DNA from 2 places in the Nonomuraea muscovyensis genome. Region 2 is predicted to be linked to the other one. Evidence: riboswitches for the same ligand, from Rfam matches in the RefSeq annotation. Region 2 holds a riboswitch; the other holds the start of a gene.
What was found. A riboswitch is a leader RNA that binds a small molecule or an ion and turns the genes downstream of it on or off. The one in region 2 is predicted to bind S-adenosylmethionine.

Region 1 (9,582 bases), 370 kb from region 2:
CTGGCGTAGTGGGCGGCCGGGGCGACGGGGATGGGCTCGCGGACCGGGTCGACGCCGTGCTCGCGGCAGACCGCGTGGATGGTGGGGAACCTGGCCCGCCACCTCTCCTCGCCGAAGTGGCGGCCGTCGAGCAGCATGTGGTCGCGCCCGCTCTCGCGCATCCTGCGCATGATGGCCTTGGCCACCACGTCACGCGGGGCCAGGTCGGCCAGCTCGTGCACGTCACGCATGAACGCCTCACCCGCGTGGTCGACGAGGATCGCCCCCTCGCCCCTGACCGCCTCGGAGATCAGCGGCTGCTGGCCGGTCGAGTCCTCGCCCAGCCAGAGCACCGTGGGGTGGAACTGGACGAACTCCAGGTCGCGGACCACCGCTCCGGCCCGCAGCGCCAGCGCCACCCCGTCGCCGGTGGAGACGACGGGGTTGGTCGTGGCGGCGTAGACCTGGCCCATGCCGCCCGTGGCCAGCACCACGGCCCCGGCGTGCACGGCGCCCACCCCGTCGCGCGCGCCCTCGCCCATGACGTGCAGCGTCACGCCGCGCGCCCGGCCGCGGGCGTCCTTGAGCAGGTCGAGCACCAGCGCGTGCTCGACGACCTCGATCGCGCTCGCCCGCACCGCCTCGACCAGGGCGCGCTGCACCTCGGCACCCGTGGCGTCGCCACCCGCGTGCACGATGCGGTCGCGCCGGTGGCCGCCCTCGCGGGTGAGCTGGAGCCGCCCGCCGTCCGTCCGGTCGAAGCGCGCGCCGCGCGCCATCAGCCGTCGCAGCGCGCCGGGCCCCTCGGTGACCAGCGTCCGCACGGCCCGCACGTCGCACAGCCCGACCCCGGCGAGCAGGGTGTCGTTCAGGTGCTCCTCGGGTGTGTCCTCCGGGTCGAGCACGGCCGCGATGCCGCCCTGCGCCCACCGGGTGGAGCCGGAGGAGAGCACGTCCTTGGTGACGACCAGGACCTTGGCGGCGGGGTCGAGCTCGGCGTACCGCAGCGCCACGGTGAGCCCGGCGATGCCGGAGCCCACGACGACCACGTCGGCCTCGACGACCCAGCCCGGGGCGGGAGCGGTCAACCGCAGCGGGATCGCGGGTGCACTCATGGGGGTCTCCTCGTCGGAGCGATTTCGTCACAATGACGATAACGCCCGGCGCGGGATGCCCCATCCCGGGGGCGGGGCTACAGCGTCACGGTGACGTTGTCGATGAGCCGGGTGGTGCCGACCTTGGCGGCCACCGCGAGCACGGCCTCCCCGGCGTAGGAGTCGGGGACCTCGGTGAACGTGGCCGGATCCACGAGCACCAGGTAGTCGACCGCCAGCCCGGGAGGCGCCTCGTCCAGCACCGCCCGCGCCGCCGCCCGGACCTCGGCGGGGGTGGACCGCTCGGCGCCGGCGCGCAGGGCGCCGGACAGGGACAGCGCCACCCGGCGGTCGTCGGCGGACAGGTAGCGGTTGCGGCTCGACAGGGCCAGCCCGTCGGGCTCGCGTACCGTGGGCACGCCGAGGATCTCGATCGGCAGGTCGAGGTCGGCGACCATGCGGCGGATCAGGGCGAGCTGCTGGGCGTCCTTCTGGCCGAAGGCGGCGAGGTCGGGGCTCACCAGGTTGAACAGCTTGAGCACGACCGTGAGCACGCCGTCGAAGTGACCCGGCCGGCTGGCGCCCTCCACGAGCGTGCCCATGAGGCCCGAGCTCACCCCGACCTGGCGGTCGGGGTGGTACATGGTCTGCACGGAGGGGGCGAACACCACGCTCACGCCCTCTTCCCGGCACGCCTCCAGGTCGGCGGCGAACGTGCGGGGATAGCGCGAGTAGTCCTCGTTCGGCCCGAACTGCAGGGGGTTGACGAAGATGCTCACCACGACCTGGTCGGCACGGCCCCGAGCCTCGCGGATCAGCGTGCGGTGGCCCTCGTGCAGCGCGCCCATCGTGGGCACCAGCGCCACCCGCCCCTCCCCCCTGGCCTTGACCAGGTCGGACCGGTCCTCGGCGACGATCAGGTCCATATGTTGCCTCCCAGCGCGTCCAGCAGGCGCTCGGCCTCCTCGGGCTTCAGCAGCCCGGCGGCGAGCGCGCGGTCGGCGGTGAGCCTAGCGAGCGCGATGTAGGCGTCCGCCGCCTCGGGTGCCGCCAGGATGAGCGCGTCGACGTGCTTGCGCACCGTGCCCGCGTCGCCGCGCACCACGGGACCGGTGAGCCCGGCGATGCCCAGCCGCAGCACGTTGTCCAGGGCCGCGCCGAGCAGCGGGCCGAGCATCCGGCCGGGATGGTCGACGCCGATGCGGCGCAGCAGCTCCGACGACTCGGCGATGAGCGTGACCATGTGGTTGGCCGCCCCGGCCAGCGCCGCGTGGTAGAGGGCGCGGTCGGAGTCGGCGATCCACACCGGCTCGCCGCCCATCTCGATGACCAGGGCCTCGGCGATGGGCCGCAGCGGGTCCGGCGCCGTCACCCCGAACGAGCAGCCGGTGATCCGGTTGAGGTCGTCGTCACGGCCGGTGAACGTCATCACCGGGTGCAGCGCGAACGGCAGCGCCCCCATCCGGGACGCCGGCTCCAGCACCGACAGGCCGTAGGCGCCGCTGGTGTGCACCAGCAGCTTGCCCCGCAGTTCGACGCCGGTGGCGGCCAGCCCGTTCACCAGGTCGGGCAGCGCGTCGTCGGGCACCGTGAGCAGGATCAGCTCCGCCGCCGCGACCACGTCCTCGGGCCGGACGGGCACGACGCCCAGCCGCTCGGCGGCCCACCTGATCGAGGTGTCGGACACCCCGCCCGCCGCGACGATCCGGTGCCCGGCCTGCGCGAGCGCCGCGCCGAGCGCGGAGCCCACGCGTCCCGCTCCCAGCACTCCGACGGCCAGCCGTGCCGGCCGATCATTTGCGTCCATGACGTCCCACCCCTGTCGACCTGATGGCACTGCCGCCCAGCGTAACGGCCGGGCCTGACTGCGCACGTGACGGGGGTTTTGCCGCATGTTGAGTTAACGACAAAACAGACAAGGGCACACGAGTCTGTGCACCCCTGTCGAAAGAGATGAGGAGAGGGGTTGACCGGATGGCAGCGGGCGCCGAGTCCACCGCCGGACCCGACGCCCGCCCCTGACCAGCGACCCCTTGAGAGGTGCGCACGCGCGGCCGGCCAACCGCCGACTGGACCGGCCGGCGGACGGAGCCCGGACCGGTCAACGGCCCGGGCTCTACGTCGTGCGCGCCGTCTCCGGCTCGGCGCCGCGGCGACAACGCAAAGGTTACCGCAAGGCCGCCACAGCACGCGGTCACGCGATCACGTTCCGTGTCACCGCTGATCATGAGATAGTCCAGGCATGTGGCTCACCTGGCGTGCCGCGATGGAACGCGCGCTCTACGGCGAGGACGGCTTCTACCTGCGCGAACGCCCCTCCGGTCACTTCCGCACCTCGGTCAGCGCCACGCCCGCGTTCGCCGAGGCGGTCCTCGCGCTGCTCATGGAGGTCGACGCCGAGCTGGGCGGGCCGCCGACGCTCGACCTGGTCGACATCGGCGCCGGCGAGGGCCTGCTGGCGGGCCACGTGCTGGAGGCCGCCGGTCCGAAACTGCGCGAACGGCTGCGCATCACGGCCGTCGAGCTGTCCCCCCGGCCCGCCGGGCTGCCGGAGCCGATCGCCTGGAGCGCCACCGTCCCGGCCGCGATCCACGGGCTGGCCATCGCGAACGAGTGGCTGGACAACGTCCCGCTCGACGTGGCCGAGCAGACACCTGACGGGCCACGCCTGGTCATGGTGCACACCCGCACGGGCGAGGAGCGGCTGGGCGGCCCGCTGGAGCCGGCCGACCGCGCGTGGCTCGACCGATGGTGGCCGCCGGTCGCCCTGGGGGCGCGCGTCGAGCTGGGCGGGCCCAGGGACGCCGCCTGGGCGTCGGTCGTGACCCGGCTCGACCGGGGCCGGGCGATCGCCATCGATTATGCACACCCTGTGGATAACCGGCCGCCTCATGGCACGCTCACCGGATACCGTGACGGCTCGGTCGTGACGCCCATACCGGACGGCACCTGCGACATCACCGCGCATGTGGCGCTCGACGCCTGCGCCGCGGCCGGCGAGCGGGCCGGCGCGATATCCACAACCTTGTCCACACAGCGGGCCGCGCTGCGCGCCCTGGGCGTCACCGGCCACCGCCCGCCGCTGGAGCTGGCGCGAGAGGATCCGCGCGGATATCTGCGGGCGCTGGCACGCGCTTCGGAGGAGGGCGAGCTGATCGATCCGAACGGGCTGGGCGGCTTCGGCTGGCTCGCCCAGACCCGCTGATTCCCGCTAGGCGACCGCGAGGTCCAGCGAGTGAAGACCGCGGATGACGTAGCCGGGCTTCCACTCCGGCTCGCGCAGCAGCTCCAGCCGGTCGGCCCGGTCGAGCAGCGCCCCGAACGACTCGATCAGCTCGATGCGGGCCAGCGGCGCGCCGAGGCAGAAGTGGATGCCCGCCCCGAACGAGATGTGCGGGTTGTCGGCGCGCCCCACGTCGAGCCGGTCGGGGTCGGCGAACACCTCGGGGTCGCGGTTGGCCGAGCCGAACAGCAGCGCCACCTCGCTCCCGCGCGGGATCCGGGTGCCGTGCACCTCGATGTCCTCCAGCACCCACCGCTCGAACATCTGCAGCGGGGTGTCCCACCGCATCAGCTCCTCGACCGCCGTGGGCAGCAGGCTCCGATCCTCGCGCAGCCGGGTCAGCTCGGCGGGGTTGCGGAACAGCGACCACCAGCCGTTGCCGGTCACGTTCACGGTGGCCTCGTGGCCCGCGTTCAGCAGCAGCACGCAGGTGCCGACCAGCTCGTCCTCGGTCAGCTCGTCGATCTGCGCCAGGGCGGAGATCAGGTCCTCGCCGGGGCGTGACGCCCGCTCGCGGGCCAGGCCCCTGAGGTAACCGGCGAACTCGTCGGCCGCCCGGACCGCCGTGTGCTGCGCCTCCGGCGACGGGTTGAGCTCGTACATGCCGCAGATGTCCGCCGACCAGGGGCGCAGCAGCGGACGGTCGGCCTCGGGCACGCCGAGCATGTCGGCGATCACCGTCACCGGCAACGGCTCGGCCACCTCGGCGATCAGGTCGCCGCCGCCCTTCTCCACGAACGTGTCGACCAGGCCGGCGGCGATGGCGCGGACCCGAGGCCGCAGTGACTCGACCATGCGCGGGGTGAACGCCCGGGAGACCAGGCGGCGCAACCGGGTGTGGACCGGCGGCTCGACATCGAGCATGCCGGCCCTGACCACCCGCCAGAACGGCTCCTGGAACTCCGGCTCCGGCTCCCGCCCGAACTCCTCGTGGGTGGCCGTGTGAAGGTAGGCCCGGCCCAGCCGGCGATCCCTGAGCAGGGCGTTGACGTCGGCGTACCGGGAGATCAGCCACTGCCCGGTCGGCTCGAAGTAGCTGACGGGCGCGTCGCGCCTCAGCTCGGCGTAGGCGTCGTAGGGGTGGGCGACGAAATCCGGATTCCAGGGGTCAAAGCGCACACCTGCATCTTACGGAGTGGTCTCCCGCTGCTTGGTGTGCCGGCTGCGCATCCGGATGTTGAGCATCTCGACGATGACCGAGAACGCCATCGCGAAGTAGATGTAGCCCTTGGGGATGTGCTGGTCGAGCCCCTCGGCGATGAGGACCACGCCGATGAGCACGAGGAACGCCAGGGCCAGCATCTTGATGCTCGGGTGCCGGTCCACGAACCTGCTGATCGGCCCGGAGGCGACCAGCATCACGAGGACCGCCGCGACCACGGCCGCGATCATCACGCCCAGCTCGTCCACCATGCCGACCGCGGTGATCACCGAGTCGAGGGAGAAGACCACGTCCAGGATCATGATCTGGACGATGACCGAGGTGAAGGAGGTGGCGGCCCTCTTCTTGCCGTCGCCCTCCTTCAGCTCCATGCTGTGCCCGATCTCGGTCACGCTCTTGGCGAGCAGGAAGAGCCCGCCCAGCAGGAGGATCAGGTCGCGCCCCGAGATCTCCTCGCCGAACACCTCGAACAACGGCTCCGTCAGCCGCACCACCCACGACAGCGCCAGCAGCAGGAGCAACCGCGAGATCAACGCGGCTCCGAGCCCCAGTACCCGCGCTCTGTCGCGCTGCTCGGGCGGCAGCTTGCCCGCCAGGATGGAGATGAAGATGATGTTGTCGATGCCCAGGACGATCTCCAGGGCGACGAGCGTGAAGAACCCTATCCAGATCTGCGGGTCGCTCACCCAGTCCAACATGTCCTTACCTCCAAGGTTCTCGGGGGATGTACCCGGAGGCAACGGTTGAAGCGTCCCGAGAGTTCGCGGTTGCGAATCACGGGTGAGTGTCGGTTATAGTGCAGCTCGTAGGTCATGAGTGCCAGCGCCAAGCCCCGGCTCGCTGGCCGGCAACCCTCGCGTCCGCGGCGGGGTGCCCCGGGTGAGGACCTGGTCCGTCACGAGGTGTGGCGGGCAAGCGCGGGCTCCATGGCTGCTTCCGGGGGCCCGATGGCCCCGTAGGAGGTATCGCCGTGTCCACTCTGACGATCTTCAACTCCGTGCCGGCCCAGGCCGCCGCGTCCCACGACCCCCGCCCTGACGCGCCGCGGCCGATCCCGGCCGTGCTGGGCGCCGACCTGGAGGTACCGGTCAAGGGCGGCCGGCTGGTCGGGTACGCCAACCTCGACTACGCCGCGAGCGCCCCCTGTCTGGAGCCGGTCAGCGCCGCCGTCGCCGCCGCGCTCCCGGCATACTCCAGCGTGCACCGCGGCGCGGGGTACGCCTCCCAGCTCACCACCGCCCGCTACGAGCAGGCCCGCCACACCGTGCGGGCGTTCGCGGGCGCCCGTCCCGACGACGCCGTGGTCTTCACGCGCAACACCACCGACGCCACCAACCTGCTCGCCCGCTGCCTGCCCGAGGGCACCACCGTCGTGGTGTTCGACAGCGAGCACCACGCCTCCCTGCTGCCCTGGGAGCGGTCCGTACGCCTGGCGCCGCCCGCCTTCCCCGGCGAGGCGGTGCGCGCGGCCGACGAGGCGCTGGCGGCCGTCGACGGGCCCAAGCTGCTCGTGGTCACCGCCGCCTCCAACGTCACCGGCGAGCTGTGGCCGATCGCGGCGCTGGCGCACATCGCGCACCGCCACGGCGCCCGCGTCCTGGTCGACGCCGCCCAACTCGTTCCGCACCGGCCGCTCAACCTGACCGCCCTCGACCTCGACTACGTGGCCTTCTCCGGGCACAAGCTGTACGCGCCGTTCGGCGCCGGGGTGCTGGTCGGTCGGCGCGACTGGCTGGCGGCCGGCGAGCCGTACCTCAAGGGGGGCGGCGCGGTCCGCTCGGTGGGGACCGCCGACGAGGGGCCGGCCGGCGTCGACTGGTACGACGACCCGGAGCCGCGGCACGAGGCGGGCACGCCGAACGTGCTGGGCGCCATCGCCATCGCCGCCGCCTGCGACGCGCTGACCGCCACCGGGTGGGACACGCTGGTGTGCGAGGAGGAGCGGCTCATCGCGCGGCTGCGCGCCGGGCTGGCCGCGATCGCCGGGGTGCGGGAACTGTCGCTGTGGGGGCCGGACCACCCGCGCGTGGGCATCGTCTCGTTCACCGTGGACGGCTACTCCGCGCGGGAGGTCGCCGAGGCGCTGTCCGGCGAGTACGGGATCGGGGTGCGCGACGGGAAGTTCTGCGCGCACCCGTTCCTCCGGCACCTGCTGGGCGAGTCCGGCGGCGGCTGCGAGGACGGCACGGCCTCGGCGGTGCGGGCGTCGATCGGCATCGGCACCACCGAGGAGCACGTGGACCGGCTGGTCGCGGCCGTGCGCGACCTCGCCTCCCGCGCGTAGCCCCGGGTCAGCGGTTGGGTGGCCTGCGCTTGGTGGGGTCGTCGGTGAACATCGAGTCGATGTCGCTCATGTCCTCGCGGGTCATGTCACCCCGCGGGGCGGTGCCCTGCGGGGCGGTGCCCTGCGGCGGCACGCCGCCGGGCCCGCTCGCCGGGATGCCCTCCCTGTCCAGGCGGCGCCGCTCCCTCTTGCGTGACCAGGCCCCGTGGATGATCCCGTCGATCCCGAACCGGCCACCGCCCGCTCCTATGAGCATGAGGCAGAGCGCGGCCAGCCCGGCGGCGAACTCCCAGCCCCCATCGCTGACGAACATGCCGTTCGGAGCGTGGACGAAGGCGATGGCGCCGAGCCCCACGACGAACCAGGCGAGCGCCGCGAGCCGTACCAGGAAGCCGATGATCAGCAGGATGCCGCCGATCACCTCGGCGGCGATCGTGAACGCGGCGGCGACCTCGGGCAGCGGCACTCCGGTCTGGGTGAACTGCTGCGTCGTGGCTCCCAGGCCGCTCTGCCACTTCTGCCAGCCGTGCGCCACGAGGATCACGCCGAGCGTCACGCGCGCGATGAGCGCGGTGACGTCGAACACAAACCTCTTCATGGTGGTTTCTCCCCCCGTTTCCTGCTATATGTCCCCCCGTCGGAATCCGGGATGCGCGTCCATACCGTTCCTTGACCCTCCCCGGCGTCCGCCCCTGCGTCCGCCCCTGCGCTGGCCCGCCCCGGCGGCCGGTGGCAGCATGGCCTTATGACGGAACGCGTGGTCGGCATCGGCGTGGGAGCCAAGGAGCTGGCGACCGAGGACATGATCCTCAACATCGGCCCGCAGCACCCGTCGACGCACGGCGTGCTCCGGCTCCGCCTCACCCTCGACGGCGAGCGCATCACGGCCGCCGAGCCGATCATCGGCTACATGCACCGGGGCGCCGAGAAGCTGTTCGAGGTCCGCGACTACCGCCAGATCATCATGCTGGCCAACCGGCACGACTGGCTGTCCGGCTTCGCCAACGAGCTGGGCGTGGTGATCGCCGCCGAGCGCATGCTCGGCATGGAGCCACCGGTCCGCGCCGTCTGGGCGCGAACACTGCTGGCCGAGCTCAACCGGGTGCTCAGCCACCTGATGTTCCTCGGCTCCTATCCGCTGGAGCTGGGCGCGATCACCCCGGTCTTCTACGCCTTCACCGAGCGCGAACGCATCCAGGCCGTCATGGAGGAGATCTCCGGCGGGCGCATGCACTACATGTTCAACCGGGTCGGCGGGCTGAAGGAGGATCTGCCGTACGGGTGGCTCGACCGGGTGTCGCAGGCGGTCGCCGAGACCCGCCGCCGCGTCCCCGACATCGAGGACCTCATCCTGCACAACGAGATCTTCGTCGCCCGCACCAAGGGCGTCGGCGTCCTCCACCGCGAGCAGATCATGCAGTACGGCGTGAGCGGCCCCATCGCCCGCGCCTCCGGGGTCGACGTCGACCTGCGCCGCGACGAGCCGTACCTCGCCTACCCCGAGCTGCCCGTGAAGGTCGTCACCCGCGGCGCCGGCGACTGCCACGCCCGCTTCGAGGTGCTGCTCGAACAGCTCAAGGTCTCCCTCGACCTGGCCGACGCGTGCGTCGACCGGCTCCGCTCGCTGCCGCCCGGGCCGATCAACCAGCGCCTGCCCAAGGTGCTGAAGGTGCCCGAGGGCCACACCTACGCCTGGACCGAGAACCCGCTCGGCATCAACGGCTACTACCTCGTCTCCAAGGGCGACAAGACGCCGTGGCGGCTCAAGCTCCGCTCCGCC
Region 2 (9,582 bases):
CGGGATGCTGCCCGCGATCGGCTGTTCCAGGTCGCGCTCGAAGGCCGGGGCGTAGACCACCTCGTCCTCGTCCTCGCGCAGCCGGCGCAGCAGGGCCGCGTACCCCGCCGCGTCGAACGTGTCGGGCGCCCCCTTGCGGGCGCGCCGCCCGAGCCGGTCGAGCTCGACGTCGGCGAGGTGGAAGCCGTCCATCGGCACGTGGGCCACCCAGTCGGCGGCGTGCCCGGGCGGCGGCGCCTGCCGCAGCGCCGCGACCAGGTGCTCGGCCAGCGTGGACTTGCCCGCCCCGGGGCTCCCGGTGATGCCGAGCACGGCCCGCCCGCGGCCGGTGGCCAGGTGGCGGGCGCGGGCGGCCAGGTCGTCCAGGGTCATCGGGCGCGGCCCACCCGCAGGTGGCCGTCGATGAAGGCGCGGGCGTGGCGGGCCAGGTCCTCGCCGTCGGACCACAGGTTGCGCCAGATGGCCAGGTCGTTGGACAGGCCGCGCATCACGACCGCCGAGGAGAACGACTCGAACGTGATCGGCCCCGTGTAGCCGATGTCGCCCAGCGTGTGGAAGAACGCGGTGAAGTCGAGGTGCCCCGATCCGAGGTAGCCACGGTGGTTCTCGCCGACATAGACGTACCCTAGCCGGTCGCCGACCTCGTGCACCGGCCGGACGCGATCGTCCTCCTCGATCGAGGATGCCGGGCGCGGGCCCCTGGCCGCACGCGCGAGCCCACGGCGGGAACGTTGACCGTGAGCGTCGAGACCATCTCGCGGGCGCGGTCCCGCATCGCGCGCCGGTCCAGGAGGGCGACGGGGCCCGGCCTGCGGACGAGCTCGCGGTTGAGGAACAGGTTCTGCCACACGGTGAGGTCCTCGACGAGCGCGAGGTTCTGGTGGACGGTCTCGATGCCCGCCTCGCGGGCCTTCTCGGGCGAGTGGAACGCCCGCTCCTCGCCGTCGAAGAAGATCTGCCCGCGGTCCGGCCGGTGGATGCCGGAGACGCAGCGCACGAGGGTGGACCTGCCCGCCCCCGGCCCCGCCCCGGCACCCCCGTTCAGGGCACACCCGCTCCCGGCGCCCGCCCACAGCGGCCCCGCCCATGGCGCCCCCGCTGTCGGCGCCCCAGTTCTGGCGCGCCCGAATCTGGCTGCGCCCGTCCCGTCGTGGAGAACCGCCCGTACGGGGTCGGCGCTTCTAGGATGGCGGGAAAGACCACGCAAGGCCGCCAACGAAGGAGCAACGTCGTGCCCGCACCGCTGCCGCACGAACATCTGCCGTCGGTCCCCGCGCTCACCGTCGAGAGCGACGACATCATGGACGGGGAGAGGCTGGGAGACCTGCACGTCTTCAACGACTGGGGCATGACCGGCCAGAACCTCTCGCCCGCCCTGCGCTGGTCCGGCGCCCCGGAGGGCACCCGCGGCTACGCCGTCACCTGCTTCGACCCCGACGCGCCGACGGGCAGCGGATTCTGGCACTGGGTGCTGTTCGGCATCCCGGCCTCGGTCACCGAGCTGCCCACGGGCGCCGGCACCGCGCCGGAGTTCAAGGGGCTGCCGGAGGGCGCGGCCCACGCCCGCAACGACTACGGCGTCAAGGCCTACGGCGGCGCCGCTCCCCCGCCCGGCGACCCGCACCGCTACGTCTTCACGGTCCACGCCCTGGGCGTCGACGAGCTGGGCGTCGACACCGACGCCAGCCCGGCGGTGGTCGGCTTCAACATCACCGCCAACACCCTGGCCCGCGGCCACATCATCCCCCACTTCGGCGTCTGACCCCGCTCCACGGCCCGGCCCGCTCCCCGCCTCCCGGCGAGCGGGCCGCCCGCCGCGGCCCGCTTCCACCCGGCACCGCCAGGTGACCCGCCGCACGGTCCGCCTTCACGACCCAGTCCGCCTTCACGGCACAGCACCGCCGAACCCCACCCGCCGCACGGCCCAGTCCGCCTTCACGACCGCGAGCAGGCAGCCACACAACGAATCGGGCGACCCGGTGGTGCCGGGTCGCCCGATGGGTGCTGCAGGGTGCCTGGAAGGCGTCAGAAGTCCATGTCGCCGCCGCCGGGCATGGCGGGAGCGGCAGGGGTCTTCTCGGGCTTCTCGGCGATGACGGCCTCGGTGGTGAGGAAGAGCGCCGCGATGGAGGCGGCGTTCTGCAGCGCGGAGCGCGTCACCTTGGCCGGGTCGATGATGCCCGCCTCGAACATGTTGACGTAGTCGCCCGTGGCGGCGTTGAGGCCCTCGCCCGGAGTGAGGTTGCGGACCTTCTCCACCACGACGCCGCCCTCAAGGCCGGCGTTGACGGCGATCTGCTTCAGCGGCTCCTCCAGAGCCTTGCGCACGATCGCGGCACCGGTGGCCTCGTCGCCCGACAGCTCCAGCTTGTCGAACGCCTTGGCGCCGGCCTGCAGCAGCGCCACGCCACCGCCGGGGACGATGCCCTCCTCGACGGCCGCCTTGGCGTTGCGCACGGCGTCCTCGATGCGGTGCTTGCGCTCCTTGAGCTCGACCTCGGTCGCGGCGCCGGCCTTGATGACGGCGACACCACCGGCGAGCTTGGCCAGGCGCTCCTGGAGCTTCTCGCGGTCGTAGTCGGAGTCGGTGCGCTCGATCTCGGCGCGGATCTCGTTGACCCGGCCGGCGATGGCGTCGGGGTCGCCCGCGCCGTCGACGATCGTGGTCTCGTCCTTGGTGACGACGACCTTGCGGGCGCGGCCGAGCTGGTCGAGCGTGGTGCTCTCCAGCTTGAGGCCGAGCTCCTCGGCGATGACCTGGCCACCGGCGAGGATGGCGATGTCGCCGAGCATGGCCTTGCGACGGTCACCGAAGCCCGGGGCCTTGACGGCCACGGAGCGGAACAGGCCGCGGATCTTGTTGACGACCAGGGTCGCCAGGGCCTCGCCCTCGATGTCCTCGGCGATGATCAGGAGCGGCTTGCCGGACTGCACGACCTTGTCGAGCAGCGGCAGCAGGTCCTTGTTGGCCGAGATCTTGGAGTTGACGATCAGGATGTACGGGTCCTCGAGCACGGCCTCCATGCGGTCCGAGTCGGTGACGAAGTACATCGACGTCATGCCCTTGTCGAAGCGCATGCCCTCGGTGAGCTCGAGCTCCAGACCGAAGGTGTTGCTCTCCTCGACGGTGATGACGCCTTCCTTGCCGACCTTGTCCATCGCCTCGGCGATGAGCGAGCCGATCTCGGGGTCGGCGGCGGAGATGGAGGCGGTGGAGGCGATCTGCTCCTTGGTCTCCACGTCCTTGGCCAGCTTGGACAGCTCCTCGCTGACGCGCTCGACCGCGGCCTCGATGCCCTTCTTCAGGGCCATCGGGTTGGCGCCGGCGGCAACGTTGCGCAGCCCCTCGCGCACCAGCGCCTGGGCGAGCACGGTGGCGGTGGTGGTGCCGTCACCCGCGACGTCGTCCGTCTTCTTGGCGACTTCCTTGACCAGCTCGGCCCCGATCTTCTCCCACGGGTCCTCGAGCTCGATCTCCTTGGCGATGGACACACCGTCGTTGGTGATCGTGGGAGCGCCCCACTTCTTCTCCAGCACGACGTTGCGGCCCTTCGGCCCCAGGGTCACCTTGACGGCGTCGGCGAGCTGGTTCATACCGCGCTCGAGACCGCGCCGGGCGTCCTCGTCAAACGCAATCATCTTGGCTGCCATAAGGCTAGACCTCCCAGATACAGGGTGGCTTGGTAGTGGACCGAGCCGACGCCCGCGACGGCATGTGGGCCCGCGTCTCCGTTGGCGAACCCCATCGTCTCGATCCCCGTTGCTGGCACTCACGAACAGAGAGTGCCAACGAATTGTTTAGCACTCTACCCCGCCGAGTGCAAGCCAACTCCGCCCCTGCCCAGCTCAGACCAAGGGTTGTCCAGGACAGAACGGGACGATTACCCGAGAGGTCCCCGTGCGGCGGGCCTGCGAGAGGCCCGCCGCATCTCCGGTGGAGGGGGGAACGACAGGCCGCGCCGGACTGCGCTGCCGTACGGCCTGCCGATGCGCGCCAGTGAGGTGGATCAGACCGTGCGGACGGATTCCGCCTGCGGCCCCTTCTGGCCCTGTGTGATCTCGAACTCGACGCGCTGGCCCTGCTCCAGAGAGCGATAGCCGTCCATCATGATGGCCGAGTAATGAACGAATACATCCTTACCACCGTCTACCGCGATGAAGCCGTAGCCCTTGTCCGCGTTGAACCACTTGACGGTGCCCTGCGCCACTTCCGACTCCTCTTACTGGTCTCGCGGATCCCGCCCATTCCTCCGCGAGACCCGCAATCGTCACGACTTATGGTGAAATCAGGCGGACGATCGCCTCGACCATACCTGTGGCACGGCGTTTGGCAACAGTGTCAAAGAACGAACTGCGCAATTCATCCCAGTGGGCTCGTTCAAGTTTGAAATTCCCCAAAAAGCGGAAGGCGCCCACAAGGGGCGCCTTCTGGTGCTGCGTTGTGGCCGCGGCCTGCGATCCGGACGACCGCTTCAGCCGTCCGCGAACGGGATCGCGCCTCCCGCACCGGGATCGCGACCCGCACGCCGGCCGGGGCGCGAGTCCCGCATGCACGGGCCGGACGTCGGCCGGCCGGCTACGAACCGGCGAGCGGTCAGCCGCCCGCGACGGCCGGGATGATGGAGATCTGGACACCGTCGGGCGCCGGAGTGTCCAGCCCTTCGGCGAAACGGACGTCCTCTTCACCCACGTAAACGTTGACAAAACGGCGAATCTTGCCCGATTCATCCAAAATTCGCGCGCCGATCCCCGGGTAGTCGGAGTCGAGCTTCGCGAGAACGTCACGAAGAGTCGCGCCTTCGCCACTCACTTCCGCGTTTCCGCCGGTGTAGGTGCGCAGGATGGTCGGAATCCGTACCGAAACACTCATCTTTACCTCGCCTTTCCTGGTTGTCAGACAGCCGCGCGGAACGCGTCGAGAGAGGGCCGGATCACGGCCGTGGGCGCCGCGTCGCCGGACACCGCGTCGAGCGTCTTGAGCCCGTCGCCGGTGTTGAGCACCACGGTCTCCGCCTCGGGGTCGAGCCGCCCGCTCTCGACGAGCTTCTTCAGCACGCCGACGGTGACCCCGCCGGCCGTCTCGGCGAAGACACCCTCGGTCGAGGCGAGCAGCTTGATCGCGGCGACGATCTCGGCGTCGGTGACGTCCTCGACCGCCCCGCCGGTGCGGCGGGCGATGTCAAGCACGTACGGCCCGTCGGCGGGGTTGCCGATGGCCAGGGACTTGGCGATGGTGTCGGGCTTGACCGGCTGGACCACGTCGTGGCCCGCCTTGAAGGCGGCCGACACCGGCGAGCAGCCCTGCGCCTGCGCGCCGAAGACCTTGTACGGCCGGTCCTCGACCAGCCCCAGCGCGATCAGCTCCTTGAAGCCCTTGTCGATCTTCGTGAGCTGGGAACCGGAGGCGATCGGGATGACGATCTGCTCGGGCAGCCGCCAGCCGAGCTGCTCGGCGATCTCGTAGGCGAGCGTCTTGGAGCCCTCGGCGTAGTAGGGCCGCAGGTTGACGTTGACGAAGCCCCACTTGTCGCCCAGCGGGTCGCCGATCAGCTCCGAGCAGAACCGGTTGACCTCGTCGTAGGTGCCCTCGATGCCGATCAGCCTGCCGCCGAACACCCGCGCCATGGCGATCTTGGCCTGCTCCAGGTCGGCGGGGATGAACACGCACGCGTCCAGCCCCGCCCGCGCCGCGGCGGCCGTCACCGCACCGGCGAGGTTGCCCGTGGAGGAGCAGGACAGCGTGTGGAAGCCGAAGTTGCGGGCCGCCTCGACGGCGATGGCGACGACCCGGTCCTTGAAGGAGTGGGTCGGGTTGCCCGAGTCGTCCTTGACGTACAGGGACCTGATGCCCAGCGCCTTGCCGAGGTTGCCCGCCTTGACCAGCTTGGTCCAGCCCGGGTTCATGTTGGGCTTGGTGGCGACGTCGGCGGGGACGGGGAGCAGGGAGCGGTAGCGCCAGATGTTGGCCGGGCCCGACTCGATCTCCGCGCGGGTGACGTCGCCGAAGGAGTAGGCCGCCTCGAGCGGCCCGAAACACTCCAGACAGGCGAAGCTGGGGCCGAGGTCGTAGCGGGTGCCGCACTCGCGGCAGGACAGGGCGGTGGCAGGACCGAAGTCAAGCGACATGAAGCGAGGCCTTCCCTCATCTTCGCCCGCGGCCACCTTGACCGCAGACCGGAATTGGCACCTTGTCCCGGTCGGCCTCGCCAGGTCGCGAGTCTCAAGCCGGGAGGGTTGCCGGGGCTTCGCAGGGCCGGTCCCTCCACCCCTCTGGATGAGCAATATTCAGTTGTCGGATCGAACTCTACCCGGCGATGCCGGCCGGCTGACCAATCGTCTCACCATTCGAGACAGACGGTCTCACCGATAGTCCTCGCCGAGCGCCGCCTGGACGTACTTGCGCGCCTGGTGGATGCGCGACTTGGCGGTGCCGAGCGGGATGCCGAGCTGCTCGGCCACCTCGCTGTAGTCGAGCTGGACGATGTCGCGCAGCACCAGCGCCTGGGCCAGGTCGGGCTTGTCGGCCTCCAGCGCCTCCATGGCGTCGAGCAGGTCGAGCCGCGACCCGGCGATGACGCTGACCCGGCGCACGTCGGGCTTCTGCATGGGCAGCTCGTCGGAGCTCTGCTCGGCCGCCCGGCGCTTCAGCGACCGGTAGGTGGTGCGCGCGCAGTTGGCGGTCACGATGTGCAGCCACGTGCTGAACCTGGCGCGCCCCTCGAAGCGGCCGATGTTGCGGGCCACGGCGAGCAGGGTGTCCTGCGAGGCCTCCTCGGCGTCCTGCCGGTAGGGCAGGATCCGGCCGCAGTGCCGCATGACGTCGGGCTCGATCCGCCGCAGCAGCTCGCCGAGCGCGCGATGATCTCCGGCTGCGGCGGAACGTGCCAGTTCCTCGGTTAGCTCATCAAGCGCCATAGCTGGGATCCTATGGTTGGAGGGAGCGTAAATGAACAGCGTCCTGGTTGCGTCCAACAGAGGTCCCGTCTCCTTCACCGTCTCCGACGACGGTGTCCTCACCATGAAGCGCGGCGGCGGCGGCCTGGTCTCGGGGCTGTCCGGGGTGGGCAAGGACCTCGGCGTGCTGTGGGTGTGCGCCGCGCTGTCCGACGACGACCGCAGCGCGGTCCGCCAGGCGCCCGGCGGGCGGCTCGACCACGCCGGCTACGACACCGGCGCGCTGCGGATGCTCGACATCCCGGCGGCCACGTTCCACCGCGCCTACAACGCCGTCGCCAACTCGACCCTCTGGTTCGTCAACCACCTGCTCTACGACATCCCCAACACGCCGAGCTTCGGCTCGCGGTTCCAGCGCGAATGGGAGTCCTACCGCGACTACAACGGCGCGTTCGCTCTGGCGCTGGCCGAGGAGGCCGCCCACGAGGCGCGGGTGATGGTGCAGGACTACCACCTGACGCTGACCCCGGCGATGCTCCGGGCCGAGCGGCCCGACCTGCGCATCGCCCACTTCAGCCACACCCCCTGGGCCCCGCCCGAATACTTCTCGCTGCTGCCCGACGAGGTGGCCCGCGAGGTGCTGGAGGGCATCCTGGCCGCCGACCACGCGGGGTTCCTCACCGCGCGCTGGGCCCAGGCGTTCATGGACTGCTGCCGGGCGCTGCTGGGCGCCGACGTCGACGGCGCGGCACGGACGGTGACGCACGAGGGCCGCACCACCCGCGTCGGCGTGCACGCGCTGGGCGTGGACGGCGAGGCGCTGCGCCGGCGGGCCGGCGAGCCGGACGTCGAGTCGCACATGTCGGCGCTGCGCGAGCAGGTCGGCGACCGCCGGCTGATCGTCCGCATCGACCGCACCGAGCTGTCCAAGAACATCGTGCGCGGCCTGCTGTCCTACCGGGAGTTCCTGGCGGCGCACCCCGAATGGCACGGGCGGGTCGTGCACCTGGCCTTCGCCTACCCGAGCCGGCACGACCTGCCCGAATACCGCGAGTACACCGCGTCGGTGCAGCGCTGCGCCCAGGAGATCGAGCACGAGTACGCCACCGAGGACTGGGACCCGCTGATCCTCAACGTCGACGACGACTATCCCCGCTCGCTGGCCGCCTACCGGCTGGCCGACGTGCTGCTGGTCAACCCGATCCGCGATGGCATGAACCTCGTGGCCAAGGAGGGCCCGGTCCTGTCGCCGCGGGCCGCGCTGGTGCTGTCGCGCGAGGCCGGGGCGGCGGCCGAGCTGGGCGAGCACGCGCTCCTGGTCAACCCCTACGACGTCTGCGGCACCGCCGACGCGCTGCACCGGGCGCTGGTGATGCCCGACGACGAGCGCGCGCGCCGCCGGGAGCTGCTGGCCGCCGCGGCCACGGCCCTGCCTCCGCAGCGGTGGCTCGCGGAGCAGCTCGACGCCCTCAACTACGATCTGGGGTGATATTTCGCCATTCGCCATAGGGGTCGCCCGGATGTCCAGCACTGTGGAGCGCATCCGGCTCACCCGCGACCGGGCCACCTGGCTCGTCTACCTCCAGCTCGGCGTCTTCGCCACCTACCTGTACGGACTGAGCGCCGCCCTCCCCCTCCTCCGCCAGGACCTCGGCCTGTCCAACGCCGTCACCGGGCTGCACGGCACCGCCATGGCCGTCGGCACCGTGCTGGCCGGTCTCACCCTGCCCGCCCTGGCCCGCCGGCACGGCCGGCGCGCCGCCACCTGGGCCGGCCTGGCCGGCATGAACGCCGGCGTGCTGCTCGTCATGGTCCCCGCGCTGCCCGCCACCCTGCTGGGCTTCGCCCTGGCCGGCTGCTTCGGCTCGCTGGCGCTGTACGCCTCGATGGCGGCGCTGAGCGACCACCACGGCTCGGCGGGCCCCGCGGCGATCAGCGAAGCCAACGGGGTGGGCGTGGTGTTCGGCCTGGCGGCCTCGCTCGCGCTGAGCGTGGCGGCCCAGACGGTCCTCGGCTGGCGGGCGGCACTGCTGCTCACCCCGGTGCTGACCGTGGCGCTGGTGCTGGCCATGGGCCGGGTCTGGGTCCCCGTGACCGGCCGCGCCACGGCCCCCGCCGCTTCCGGGACGGCGACCCCGCGCCCCGGCTGGCGGTTCCACGTGGCCGGCGGGGTGCTGTTCTGCTGCGTGGCGCTGGAGTTCTGCTTCAACCTGTGGGCCGCCTCGCTCGTCAGCGTCAACACCGGGCTGAGCGCCGAGGCCGCCGCCACCGGCCTGACGGCGTTCACGGCGGGCCTGGCGGCCGGCAGGTTCGCCGGCGGGTGGCTGGCCCTCCGGCTGCCACCCGACCGGTTGTTCCTCGGGGCGCTGCTGCTGAGCGGAGCCGGCTGGCTGGTCTTCTGGCCGGCCACCCACCCGGTGCTCGCCTACGCCGGGCTGGCGCTGGCCGGGCTCGGCGTCTCCTTGCACTTCCCGCTGGCCCTGGCCGAGCTGATCGCCACCTCCGCCGGGCACCCCCACCGGGCCTCCGCGGCCGCTCCCATCTGCGCGGGAGCGGCCGTCGGGGTGGGACCGCTGGTACTGGGCGCGCTGGCCGACGGTTTCGGCACCCGCCAGGCGTTCCTCGTGGTGCCGGTGGCCATCGCCCTGGCCGTCGGCGGGGTGCTCACCGCCAGGTCGCGCGCTTGAG

Region 1: linked by a shared signal. The riboswitch ahead of FHU36_RS11120 (aminotransferase class V-fold PLP-dependent enzyme) and the one ahead of thrC (threonine synthase) in region 2 are both predicted to bind S-adenosylmethionine.

What each region holds. Positions count from the first base shown of each region.
Region 1 covers NZ_JACHJB010000001.1:2,356,445-2,366,026, forward strand. The annotation lists gene FHU36_RS11090 (L-aspartate oxidase) at 1-1,094, opposite strand, end outside; gene panC (pantoate--beta-alanine ligase) at 1,172-1,999, opposite strand; gene FHU36_RS11100 (Rossmann-like and DUF2520 domain-containing protein) at 1,990-2,880, opposite strand; gene FHU36_RS11105 (SAM-dependent methyltransferase) at 3,316-4,278, shown strand; gene FHU36_RS11110 (cytochrome P450) at 4,285-5,475, opposite strand; gene FHU36_RS11115 (TerC family protein) at 5,485-6,216, opposite strand; SAM riboswitch class IV at 6,327-6,442, shown strand; gene FHU36_RS11120 (aminotransferase class V-fold PLP-dependent enzyme) at 6,489-7,802, shown strand; gene FHU36_RS11125 (DoxX family protein) at 7,810-8,400, opposite strand; gene FHU36_RS11130 (NADH-quinone oxidoreductase subunit D) at 8,548-9,582, shown strand, end outside.
Region 2 covers NZ_JACHJB010000001.1:1,988,080-1,997,661, forward strand. The annotation lists gene FHU36_RS09280 (nucleoside/nucleotide kinase family protein) at 1-372, opposite strand, end outside; gene FHU36_RS09285 (TIM barrel protein) at 369-650, opposite strand; gene FHU36_RS44250 (ATP-binding cassette domain-containing protein) at 626-1,258, opposite strand; gene FHU36_RS09295 (YbhB/YbcL family Raf kinase inhibitor-like protein) at 1,187-1,762, shown strand; gene groL (chaperonin GroEL) at 2,026-3,651, opposite strand; gene FHU36_RS09305 (cold-shock protein) at 4,008-4,208, opposite strand; gene FHU36_RS09310 (MoaD/ThiS family protein) at 4,595-4,870, opposite strand; gene thrC (threonine synthase) at 4,894-6,126, opposite strand; SAM riboswitch class I at 6,140-6,281, opposite strand; gene FHU36_RS09320 (RNA polymerase sigma factor) at 6,361-6,915, opposite strand; gene FHU36_RS09325 (alpha,alpha-trehalose-phosphate synthase (UDP-forming)) at 6,947-8,383, shown strand; gene FHU36_RS09330 (MFS transporter) at 8,415-9,581, shown strand; gene FHU36_RS09335 (hypothetical protein) at 9,559-9,582, opposite strand, start outside.